Regions from separate parts of the Cytobacillus kochii genome, predicted to be linked through region 2. Evidence: riboswitches for the same ligand, from Rfam matches in the RefSeq annotation. Region 2 holds a riboswitch; the other holds the start of a gene.
What was found. A riboswitch is a leader RNA that binds a small molecule or an ion and turns the genes downstream of it on or off. The one in region 2 is predicted to bind thiamine pyrophosphate.
Positions count from the first base shown of each region.

Region 1: another riboswitch for thiamine pyrophosphate. It lies ahead of thiW (energy coupling factor transporter S component ThiW); the one in region 2 lies ahead of LG276_RS09050 (ABC transporter substrate-binding protein).

Region 1 is NZ_CP085254.1:2,395,643-2,401,779, reverse strand. It holds gene LG276_RS12455 (branched-chain amino acid aminotransferase) at 1-390, shown strand, start outside; gene LG276_RS12450 (nuclease-related domain-containing protein) at 671-1,579, shown strand; gene LG276_RS12445 (hypothetical protein) at 1,787-2,734, shown strand; gene LG276_RS12440 (shikimate kinase) at 2,873-3,379, opposite strand; TPP riboswitch at 3,505-3,612, shown strand; TPP riboswitch at 3,655-3,747, shown strand; gene thiW (energy coupling factor transporter S component ThiW) at 3,819-4,340, shown strand; gene thiD (bifunctional hydroxymethylpyrimidine kinase/phosphomethylpyrimidine kinase) at 4,309-5,115, shown strand; gene thiM (hydroxyethylthiazole kinase) at 5,115-5,924, shown strand; gene thiE (thiamine phosphate synthase) at 5,924-6,137, shown strand, end outside.
Region 2 is NZ_CP085254.1:1,707,015-1,713,151, reverse strand. It holds gene nhaC (Na+/H+ antiporter NhaC) at 1-261, opposite strand, end outside; gene LG276_RS09065 (peptide chain release factor 3) at 800-2,380, opposite strand; gene LG276_RS09060 (twin-arginine translocase TatA/TatE family subunit) at 2,621-2,815, opposite strand; gene LG276_RS09055 (cell wall hydrolase) at 3,018-3,656, opposite strand; TPP riboswitch at 3,842-3,954, shown strand; gene LG276_RS09050 (ABC transporter substrate-binding protein) at 4,035-5,042, shown strand; gene LG276_RS09045 (thiamine-binding protein) at 5,042-5,332, shown strand; gene LG276_RS09040 (ABC transporter permease) at 5,332-6,096, shown strand; gene LG276_RS09035 (ABC transporter ATP-binding protein) at 6,093-6,137, shown strand, end outside.

The DNA of each region.
Region 1 (6,137 bases), 690 kb from region 2:
AATATTTTCTTTAAAATTAACGGTGAAGTCGTTACACCTGAATTGAACGGAAGCATTTTAGAAGGCGTTACAAGAAACTCTGTTATTGAACTCATTAAAGACTGGGGTATTCCTTTATCTGAGCGTCGTATCTCAATCGATGAGATCTATGAAGCACAAAAAAATGGCACGCTAGAAGAAGCATTCGGAACGGGTACTGCAGCGGTCATTTCACCTGTCGGAGAACTATTCTGGAATAACGAAAAACTGACCATTGGTGGCGGACAAACAGGTGAAATTGCCGGCAAACTTTACGAAACGCTAACAGGAATCCAAAAAGGAAAAGTAGAAGATAAATTTGGTTGGATTGTGAAGGTAGACGAAGAAAAAGCTGTTACGACAGCAATTTAATAGAAGAAAAAGAACCACTTGCCATTGATGGTAAGTGGTTTTTTTAAAGGGTTAGGCTAGAAATGTGGGTAGCAGTAAAAGTGGACAAAAACTGAAAGAATAAAGACGAAGTGATGAACTTAGTGAGAAAATGGAATGACTGCATATATTAAAATCACAAAAGGGTTTTACACTTTTTAACAAGCAAATTTGTACTTTCTATTAGAGAAGTTATATATATTGGTATTTTTTTCATGTTAAAAATTCGTTATAATAGAGTAAAAAGAAAGGATGAAGGAATTTGCCAGACCTAAAACCACTCAAACCCTCTTATCAACTCCGATTATTACGCGTGCTCCATCTTAGATCAAAATTGTCCCCTGAGAATGAACAATATCTCAAAATGTTAGAAAAAGGATATGAAGGAGAAAGTAAATGGCGAGATGATTTGCAGCAACTTTCACCAAAATTCCCCATTCTTTATGATGTATTGCTAGAAATTAATCATACATCCTTCCAAATTGATGCACTCTGTTTAACTCCCCACAAACTCATTGCTTTCGAAGTGAAAAATTATAGTGGTGATTTTTTGGTTCAGGACACTAAATGGTATTCACCAACAAACAAGGAAATTAAAAATCCCCTTCTACAAATCCAAAGAAATGAAACCCTCCTACACCAATTCCTTACTAAGCACGAATTAAACATTGCATTTGATTATCTACTTGTTTTTGTTCATCCCGAGTTTATGTTATATGACCGTACAAAGAAACAAAATGTTATTCTTCCACCGCAAATTCCACGATTATTAAGAGAACTAAATCAAATAGACATTCAACACTCTCCATTTCATACAAAAATTGTTCACACTTTTTTGAGTCATCATAAAGAAGAAATGAATTATGCTAGAAAAATCGATTATTGTACGGAGGATTTGGTAAAAGGAGTGGTTTGTCGAGAGTGCAGTGGGCAGATGAGGCGAGCGAGTTTGCGCAAATTTCATTGCTCAAAATGTAGGAGGAACATTTCATCTTATGATGCATTAAGTGAAGCAATCAATGACTTTATTATTCTTTTTCCATCAGAAAAAGTAACAAAGACGGCGATTTATGATTGGTGTGGAGGAGCAATCAGTAGTTCCGCAATACAACGATTCTTACAAGAGAAATATACACTTAATGGTGGTGGAAATTATTTTTATTATCATTAATGGGTTTTAAAAAAGAAGAAATAGTTGAATTATTTAGTAATGAAGTGAAGTAACAGTACCGTATAGATTGATCGGTATTCTGATGGGTTCAATCTACTAGTAAGCAGTTATAAGTTGAAAAAAAAGACTTTGTGCACAAAATAAAAGAAAAAATCTAGATGACATCGCAAAAAGGGGATAGCAAGTCCCTCGGAAAGAAAGCCAGAGATGAGCGCCTCGCAAAAGGGGATAGCAAGTCACTCAGAAGGTAAACCAGAGATAAGCGCCCCGCAAAAGGGGATAGCAAGTCCCTCGGAAAGAAAGCCAGAGATGAGCGCCCCGCAAAAGGGGATAGCAAGTCCCTCAGAAGGAAAACCAGAGATAAGCGCCTCGCAAAAGGGTTTAGCAAGTCCCTCAGAAGGTAAATCAGAGATGAGCGTCTCGCAAAAGGGGATAGCAAGTCCCTCAGAAGGAAAATCAGAGATGAGCGCCTCGCAAAAGGGTTTAGCAAGTCCCTTAGAAGGAAAACCAGAGATGAGCGCCCCGCAAAAGGGATTAGCAAGTCCCTCAGAAAGGAAACCAGAGATGAGCGCCTCGCAAAAGGGTTTAATAAGTCACTCAGAAGGAAAACCAGAGCTGAGCGCCCCGCAAAAGGGTTTAGCAAGTCCCTCAGAAGGTAAACCAGAGGTGAGCGCCTCGCAAAAGGGTTTAGCAAGTCCCTCGGAAAGGAAACTAAAGATGAGCGCCCCGCAAAAGGGTTTAGCAAGTCCCTCAGAAGGAAAACCAGAGGTGAGCGCCCCGCAAAAGGGATTAGCAAGTCCCTCAGAAAGGAAACTAAAGATGAGCGCCCCGCAAAAGGGTTTAGCAAGTCCCTCAGAAGGAAAACCAGAGCTGAGCGCCCCGCAAAAGGGTTTAGCAAGTCCCTCAGAAGGAAAACCAGAGCTGAGCGCCCCGCAAAAGGGTTTAGCAAGTCCCTCAGAAAGGAAACAAAAGATGAGCGCTCCGCAAAAGGGGATAGCGAGTCCCTCAGAAAGAAAACCAGAGATGAGCGCCTCGCAAAAGGGTTTAGCAAGTCCCTCAGAAAGAAAACCAGAGATAAGCGCCCCGCAAAAGGGTTTAGTAAGTCCCTCGGAAAGAAAGCCAGAGGTGAGCGCCCCGCAAAAAGGAGTTATTTAGCAATTTATTATGAACCAAACACAAATGAAAGCCGAGCAAGGGAGTGCCCGGCTTTCATAAATTCGTTTAGGATAATGCGAAATACTTAGATAGTAGAAGAAACGTCCTAATGAACCATAACCATAATCATCACTAGCTTTATCTTATCCCACTAATAATCAATTCAGCAGCTTCTTCAGCTGTTTTCCCGTCAACATTGATTTTTAGATGATATGGTTGATAATGAGCTTGTCTTTCTTTGTATAGATGATACATTTCATCAGTAGAAAGACCATTTAATTTCGGTCTTGTATCTTTAATCAATGGGTATCGGTCAAGCCACTTTTCCCATGAGAGCTCGATAAGGACAACGGTACTGTTTTGTAAACATATTTCGCGGTTCTTACTGTTTAAAAAGGCACCGCCGCCTAATGAAAGAATCTGTTTTTCTTCGGCAGATAGTTGTTCAATCAACTCGCTTTCAGCTTTTCGAAAAACTTCTTCACCATGATCAAGGAAAATTTTTGAAGTTGACATCTTGAACTGTTGTTCAATGCGTTCATCCGTGTCGATTAAACCCCACTGTAATTTCTTAGCTAATTCCGTTCCTATGGATGTCTTTCCGACCCCCATAAACCCAATAAGTACAATACTCTTATCTTCCATAGACTGTCCTCCCGAATGTTATATAAATATCATATCATAACGTTTTATGTCGCAACATCGTTTCTATCCCATGTTTTTTATTTTCATTTCTATCATTTCATGTTATATTGACATCATATATTATAAGTTTTCACTGGGGGTGCCTTCACATAGAGGCTGAGATTGAATGCCGTTCAAAACCCTTTGAACCTGATCTGGTTTGTACCAGTGGAGGGAAGTGTGTCGATGTAGTCGTCCTCGCTTCCTTTTGGAAGTAGAGGATTTTTTTATATATGAATAAATGCTAGGGGTGCCAAATACTTGGCTGAGATGAACCCTTTGAACCTGATCTAGTTAATACTAGCGTAGGGAAGCGAGTGACGTCATACATATCATGATGACCAAAGCCGCTTATACAAACTAGCGGCTTTTTTATTTTTATCGAAAGGAGGAAAGGTCTATGAATAAAATCCAAAAAATGACGATGACGGCAACGATTGCAGCCATCACTACTGTGTCGAGTAGTCTCATTTTTATTCCGATTGGAATAGCGAAAATTTTTCCGATTCAGCACTTGGCGAATGTATTATCTGCTGTACTTCTTGGACCATGGTATGCCGTTAGTCAAGCGTTTCTTTCATCTACATTGAGAAATATGATGGGGACAGGAAGTGTTTTTGCCTACCCCGGGAGTATGATTGGCGCATTACTTGCAGGGTTCCTTTATCAAAAAACGAAAAAAATTGGCTTCTCAGCACTAGGTGAAGTCGTTGGAACGGGAATGATAGGGGCAGTAGCGACTTATCCGATTAGTACATTACTTTTAGGACAAGAAGCCACCCTTTTCGGATTTCTACCAGCATTTATGGTGAGCTCGTTTACTGGAGCAATTTTAGGATATGGTTTATTAAGAGTATTAATAAAGAATAAAGCTATTGGAGGTTACATCAATGAAAACAGCATTAACGATCGCAGGTTCTGATTCAGGAGGAGGAGCTGGGATTCAAGCAGATCTTAAAACTTTTTCCGCCAATGGTGTGTTCGGCATGTCCGTCATTACGGCGATTACCGCTCAAAATACAGTAGAGGTACGATCGGTACAGGATATTGAAATCAATATTATAAAAGACCAAATAGAAGCTGTGTTTGATGATATCCAGGTTGATGCTGTCAAAATCGGGATGTTGTCATCTAGTGAGACTGTAAAAATCGTCGCAGACCGTTTAAATCATTATAGTCCAAAAGTGATTGTGTTAGATCCTGTTATGGTTTCGAAAGGTGGACATCATCTTTTAAAGGAACAAGCTATTGAGGCATTAAAAGCGAAGATGTTACCACTTGCGACTGTAATTACGCCAAACATTCCTGAAGCTGAAGTACTTTCGGGTATGACGATTCGCACGGTTGAAGACATGGAGCAAGCTTGTAAAAAGTTATATGAATTAGGGCCAAAAGCCGTCTTATTAAAAGGTGGACATTTAGAAGGAGAACCGAATGACTTATTATGGGATGGTCAAAGTTTCAACTGGTTTAATGGTCGAAGAGTAGAGACAAAAAACACCCATGGTACAGGTTGCACTCTCTCATCTGCCATTGCTGCCGGGTTAGCAAAAGGGGAAGAACTTGTTGAGGCCATACAGTCTGCGAAGAATTATATTTCTATAGCGATTGAGCATAGTCTAGCACTCGGTCATGGGCATGGTCCGACAAATCATTTTTATGAGTTATACAACAAAGCAAAGGTGGAGGAAAGATAATGACGATTTCAAGTGAAGCAGTTGAGAGAATCTTTCAGCAGTTAAAAGAACATACCCCACTCATTCATCATTTAACAAATACAGTAACTATTAATGATTGTGCCAATGTGACCCTAGCAATGGGCGGTTCACCTGTTATGGCCACACAACTCTTAGAAGTAGAAGAAATGGCTATGATGGCAGATGGGCTCGTAATTAATTTTGGTACTATTAATGATGCAATGTTTGCGGCGATGATTAAAGCTGGACAAACTGCCAATCAAAAAGGAATTCCAGTAATATTTGATCCAGTGGGTGTTGGTGCAACCAATTATCGCACAAATAAGGCAAAGGAGTTAATTAGCACAATAAAAGTGTCCATTATTCGTGGCAATGCTTCTGAAATTTCAGCTCTTATTGGTAATAATACTAAAACGCGTGGTGTTGATGCAGGGGCAATTGAAATGGCACCTGAAGCACTTGCACAGGAGGCAGCCGAAGTTCTAAACTGTCTCATTGTTATTAGTGGGAAAGAAGACGTCATTACAGATGGTAGGCAATTCGTTGTGATTGATAATGGAGATTCCCTTTTGACGAAGGTAACTGGAACTGGCTGCATGACAGCTTCATTAGTAGCAACTGCTGCTGCTGTTTCAGAAAATTGGTTTGACGGGGCTGTTATTGGTATGGCTACTATGAGTCTAGCGGGGGAAATCGCAGCAAAGAGCTTACATGCCGGTGAAGGGTTAGGTTCATTTCGAGTGAAGCTAATGGATACGATTAGTACAATGAATGCAGCCACTTGGCTAGATGGAGTGAGGCAAAACTAATGGATTACCGTTTATATTTAGTCACAGATGATAAAATAGCAAACAATGAATTATATGATATTGTTCGAAGTGGTGTAAAAGGTGGTGTGACCATCGTTCAATTAAGAGAGAAGACAGCGGATGGTCAACTCTTTTATGAAAAGGCGAAAACATTACAATCTATATTAAAGCCATTGGATATTCCACTGATTATTAATGATAGAGTAGACATCG
Region 2 (6,137 bases):
ACTTATTAACATACCAATAAAAAAGAATAAAAATGTAGCGCCAAGCCCTGACTTTGTCCCATCCATCATGCCTTGTTCTATTTCTCTATACTTAACGCCTTTACATAATCCATAACTAATTAAAAAGATCATCGATAATACAATGGGAATATGTGGTGGTGCCTCAAGGGCAATCATACAATAACTTATACCACTAAGGAGAATAATTGTGATAAGTATAGCTTCCCATGTTTTTACTTTGATGCTTGGTTCTTGTTGCATAATAAACTAACCTCCAATATTTCTAAAAGCGTAAAAAAAGAGCTCATAAATCCCTTATTTAGGGACGAATGATCTCCGCGGTACCACCCTAATTGACAAGACACCACACTTGTCCACTTCATCTATTTTAACCTTTATAAGTAGGTGTAATTCGAAAAATTTATGACCTGAACTTTCACCAACCATTCAGTCTCTTTAACTGTTCATAAATCCTCTACTGGCACTACCGGTTAAATTATATTAAAACTAAGAATACTATTTTGCTTAAACGCTTTTATGCACTAAAGTATTTTTATAACGTATTTATACTATAATCTGTATTTCATTTACTGTCAATCATTATTTTCATATAAATAATTTGACCTGAACCTATACTTTACGGACAACTACCGTTGCTAAAACTCGTCTGTGTATCAACCTCCTTCTTTAAAAAACAAGATGAGGTTCGTGCCAAATATATCAGCGTTGGACGATTGATTGCTTAAATAATGATATATAAAAAAACACGCACAAAAATTGTGCGTGCCTGTAATTATATTTATTGTTGCTGCTGATCCATCGGATTATATAATGGTACATCTGGGTTTTTATCTTGGAACCATCTAAGAGCAAAATCATTTTCAAACAGAAACACTTGATGTTCATATCGATCCTTCACAAGTAAACTACGCGAGCTAGAAAGGTTATCGTAATTGTTCTCACCTTCAACCCATCTTGCAATTTTAGAGCCTAACCTCTCCATTAAGACTTCCGTGTTATATTCGTTTTTCATCCGATGTTCAAATACTTCAAATTGTAATTGTCCAACTGCTCCAAGTAAATACTCATCTGTTTTCACCGTTTTAAAGAGCTGAATAGCCCCCTCTTGCACTAGCTGTTGAATCCCTTTATGAAAATGCTTTTGCTTCATTACATTCTTTGCTGTCACACGAACAAATAATTCGGGGGTGAACTGAGGTAGTCTTTCAAATTGGAAACCATTTTTATCACTTGTCAATGTGTCACCAATCTGATATGTTCCTGGATCATAAATCCCAATGATATCGCCACTTACAGCTTCGTTAACGGTACTACGATCATCTGCCATAAATTGTGTCGATTGTGCTAATTTCACTTGTTTACCAAGACGCGGAATATTTACACTCATCCCTCGTTCAAATTTACCTGAACAAATTCTAAGAAAAGCGATTCTATCCCTATGTGCAGGATTCATATTCGCTTGAATTTTAAAGATAAACCCTGAGAAATCTTCTGTTAAAGGATTGATTTCTCCAACAGTCGATTCTCTTGGTTGAGGAGAAGGAGCAAACTGTAAATAAGATTCCAAAAACGTTTGCACACCAAAATTAGTCAAAGCACTGCCAAAGAAAACAGGTGTTAAATCCCCTGAAGCAATGCGGTCACGCGAAAATTCATTACCCGCTTCATTTAATAACATAATTTCTTCTAACGTTTGTTCATAAAGCCCTGATTGTTTTAGAGCATGTTCTTCGTTAATTTCTCCTTCATCATTCAATTCAAGGAAACGATCCTCTTCATCTACCCTAAATTGTTCAATACGATTATTAAAACGATCATAAATGCCTAAAAACTCTTTCCCCATTCCTATTGGCCAATTCATCGGATATGATTCAATCCCCATTACTTCTTCTAATTCAGCTAAAAGCTCTAACGGCATCTTACCTTGTCGATCCAATTTATTGATAAATGTAAAAATAGGGATACCTCTCATACGGCAAACTTTAAAGAGTTTTAAAGTCTGATCCTCGATCCCCTTTGCTGAATCAATGATCATAACTGCACTATCCACTGCTGTTAATGTACGATAAGTATCTTCACTGAAATCTTGGTGTCCTGGTGTATCTAAGATATTGATTTTAGCTTGATTATACTCAAACTGCATAACACTAGACGTAACCGAAATACCACGTTGTTTTTCTATTTCCATCCAGTCACTTGTTGCATATTTCCCTGTCTTTTTCCCTTTAACAGTCCCTGCATCACGAATGGCCCCTCCGAATAAAAGAAGCTTTTCTGTTAAGGTTGTTTTCCCAGCATCCGGGTGGGAAATAATTGCAAATGTTCGACGCGATAATACTTCGTCTTTAAATGTACTCATAATAAAATTCCTCACTAACATGTATAAATTCTTATCTGTCGCTACTGCGTACCCTCAATTTTATCCTTGTATTAGAAACTTTGCAATGCGTAATCAATATATGGCATTTTCTTTAAAAAGATAACCAATGAGTTTGCACGTTTTATACACAATATATAATCCTCTTGTCATCCAAGCTTAAATGCAAGTTTCATTACAAACAAAAAAGCTGACATAAGATATGCCAACTTTTAGTTGAAATTACTTCTCTAAATTGTTTTTCTTCTTCTCATTAGAGTCCTCATCATCATTAGCTAAACCTTTAGCAGAGTTTTTAAACTCTTTCAACGTCTCTCCCACAGCTCGTCCAATTTCAGGTAACTTCTTCGGCCCGAAAATAATGAGGGCCAGTACAAGTATAAGAATGAGACCTGGTATACCAATATTTGATAACATAGTATCACTCCTTTATGTAAGACATAACGTAAGGTGATTATTTATATTTCAATTCCCATTATAATTGAACACCAAATAAAGGCAAGTAAATTCCTTATTAGCAATCCTTTTTAACACGATAAAAAGAGCCTCATGTGACTGATGTCACCCATGGCTCCTTATCATTAGTTCATCTTCGTTCAATAAGATAGAAGGGTTTGCTTTACATAGAAAAACGGTGATTACCGATTTCTGTAACAACTTCTCTCGTATTCAACCAAGATTGCGGTACGATTGTTGGATTGTGGAAAAAGACCGTTTCATCTGGCAATGCATGATTTTTCATTGCTTGCTTTACTGCTTTTTTTGCTTCTTTATCTGCAGGCTTATTAATCGAACCATTATCAACAGGTTGAAATTGCTTATTTTCATAAATAACACCACGAATGGTATCAGGAAAACGTTCGTCCTGCACTCGATTAATCACAACTTCTGCAACAGCTACCTTTCCTTCAAACGGTTCGCCTTTCGCTTCTGCATGGATAAGTCTTGCTAAAAGATCCTTCTCCTCAGATGTTAACGAAATGTCAGGCTTCTTTTCTTTCTTTTCTTTTTCCTCTACTTTAGGAACGATAAGCTTATCACCTTTTTGAACCGTTCGATCTTCTAGGTGATTCATCATTGTTAATTCTTCCTCAGACACTTCTAATTGATCAGCAATGGAAGAAATTGTTTCGTTCCCTTTAACCTCATATATATCATAAACATCTAATGTCTCAGCATAAACGCGTAAATCAGCAGATTGGATGAAATGGACTAAAAACAATGTACTCGCTGCAAAGATAACTGCAATCAGTTTCAATATTTTTTCCTCCATTCAAATATACATTTAAATCAAAATAACAAAATTAAGACTAACATGGATAGAAAGACTACTTCAAACGCAATGTTTTCCATGGGTAATCAGGATATTTCTCCCATCTTAATTTAGACTAGCATTATAATAAACTTCTGCTATAATAATGGTGGAAATAAAAACGCAAATAAACCAAAATGTGGGGGGACCAGTAATTGCTGGTTGAGATTTCATCCGTTTTAGATGATGACCCTTTGAACCTGATCTGCCTCATAGCAGCGTAGGGAACATATTTAAAACAATTCATATGTTTTTGATATGCGCCCATGGTGAATCCTTTGGGCGTTTTTTATTTCCTTCAAAAAATAAAAAGGAGGAAATGGAATGAAAGGATGGTTCATATTGCTTCTTTTCAGCGTGTTTCTATTAGCTGGGTGCGGGAATTCCAGTGAAGATGCACAAACAGAAATGGGAGAAAATGAATTAAAAAAAGTAAACTTTGTACTTGATTGGACCCCAAATACAAATCATACGGGCATTTATGTTGCAGCAGCAGAGGGTTACTTCGCAGAAGAAGGATTAGAAGTTGAAATCATGATGCCAGGCGAAACAGGGGCGGATCAGCTCATCGCTTCAGGAAAAGCAGATTTTGGCGTAAGTGTACAAGAAGCAATCACGCAAGCTAGAGTCCAAGATGTGCCAATCGTCTCGATTGCAGCCATCATCCAACATAATACCTCGGGGTTTGCTTCACCAGTTAGCAAAAACATTCACACGCCGAAAGATTTTGAAGATCATACGTATGGTGGGTTCGGTGCACCTGTTGAAAAATCAGTGATTGATTCTTTAATGAAAAATGATCATGCAGATATTAATAAAGTCTCCATTCTTAATATAGGTGACACAGACTTCTTTACAGCTGTTAAACGAGATGTTGATTTTTCTTGGATTTATTATGGGTGGACAGGAGTAGAAGCGGAATTACGTGGTGAGGAATTAAACATGATATATCTGACTGATTACTCCAAAAAACTAGATTACTATACACCCGTTATTGCTACGAATGAAAAGATGATTCATAAAAATGCTGATATTGTTCAAGCCTTTATGAAAGCCGTTTCCAAAGGGTACACATTTGCAATTGAACAACCAGAAAAGGCTGCAAACATTTTACTTGCAGCTGCGCCTGATTTAGATGAAGAATTGGTAAAAGCATCTCAATTCTGGCTAGCAGAGCGATATCAAGATGATGCAGCACAATGGGGAGAACAAGACTTATCAGTATGGGAGAATTATGCTGATTGGATGCTTGAATATAATCTATTAGATAAACCATTAGATGCAGAGGAAGCATTTACAAATCAATTTTTACCAAATGGAGGGAAAAAATAATGGCAAAAGCTTTAGTAAGTATACAAATCATTCCAAAATCAGCTAACGGACTAGACGTTATCGCTCTTGTAGACGAAGCGATTTCGATTATTGATAAAGCTGGTATTCCATATGAGGTAAACTCTTTAGAAACGACTATGGAAGGTCATTTATCAGAACTGTTTCCTATCATAACAAAAATGAATGAACGTATGGTTGAGCTTGGAAGTCCGAATGTTATTTCTCAAATTAAAGTTCTTTACCAGCCAGAAGGCATCACTTTAAATACATTAACTGAGAAGTACCGCTAATGTTGCAGAAGTTTATAAAAAGCTGGAGCGCTTTATTGGTGCTCTTGCTTTTAATTATTTTGTGGGAAACCGCTGTAATGCTATTTGCTATACCACCATGGTTACTTCCTGCTCCAACAAGTATTCTATCTGAAGCAATAGCCGGGTGGGATTCCCTTACCCCCCACCTATTATCAACCATACAATTGACCACCATAGGACTTGTAATTGGTACTACGATTGGAATTTTTACTGCTATCACGCTTCATCTAGTTCCGTTTTTAAAAGAAGCAATCTACCCTTTACTCATATTATCTCAAAACATTCCAATTATTGTGTTAGCACCATTACTCGTCATTTGGTTTGGGTTCGGTTTATTACCTAAATTAATCGTGATCACCCTTGTTTGTTTTTTTCCTATTGTCATAGCCACATTAAACGGTTTCGAGCATACACCTAAAAACCTGAAACATTATATGCTTATGGCTGGTGCAAGTAAATGGCAGTTATTTTGGAAGCTAGAACTCCCCTTTTCATTATCATCCTTATTTTCCGGGATTAAGATTTCTGCTACATATAGTGTAATGGGCGCGGTTATTTCTGAATGGCTAGGTGCGAAAAATGGCCTAGGTGTGTATATGACGCTCGCTTCTTCTTCTTTCAGAACAGATCGCGTCTTTGTGGCCATTATCATTATTATGATCATGAGCTTAATACTTTTGGGCTTTATTCATCTCATCGAAAGTAAACTGGTACGTTGGCATATAAAGGAGAAGCAAATATGAGTCTTTTACAACTTAAATCTATTGAAAAAAGATATTCAAGA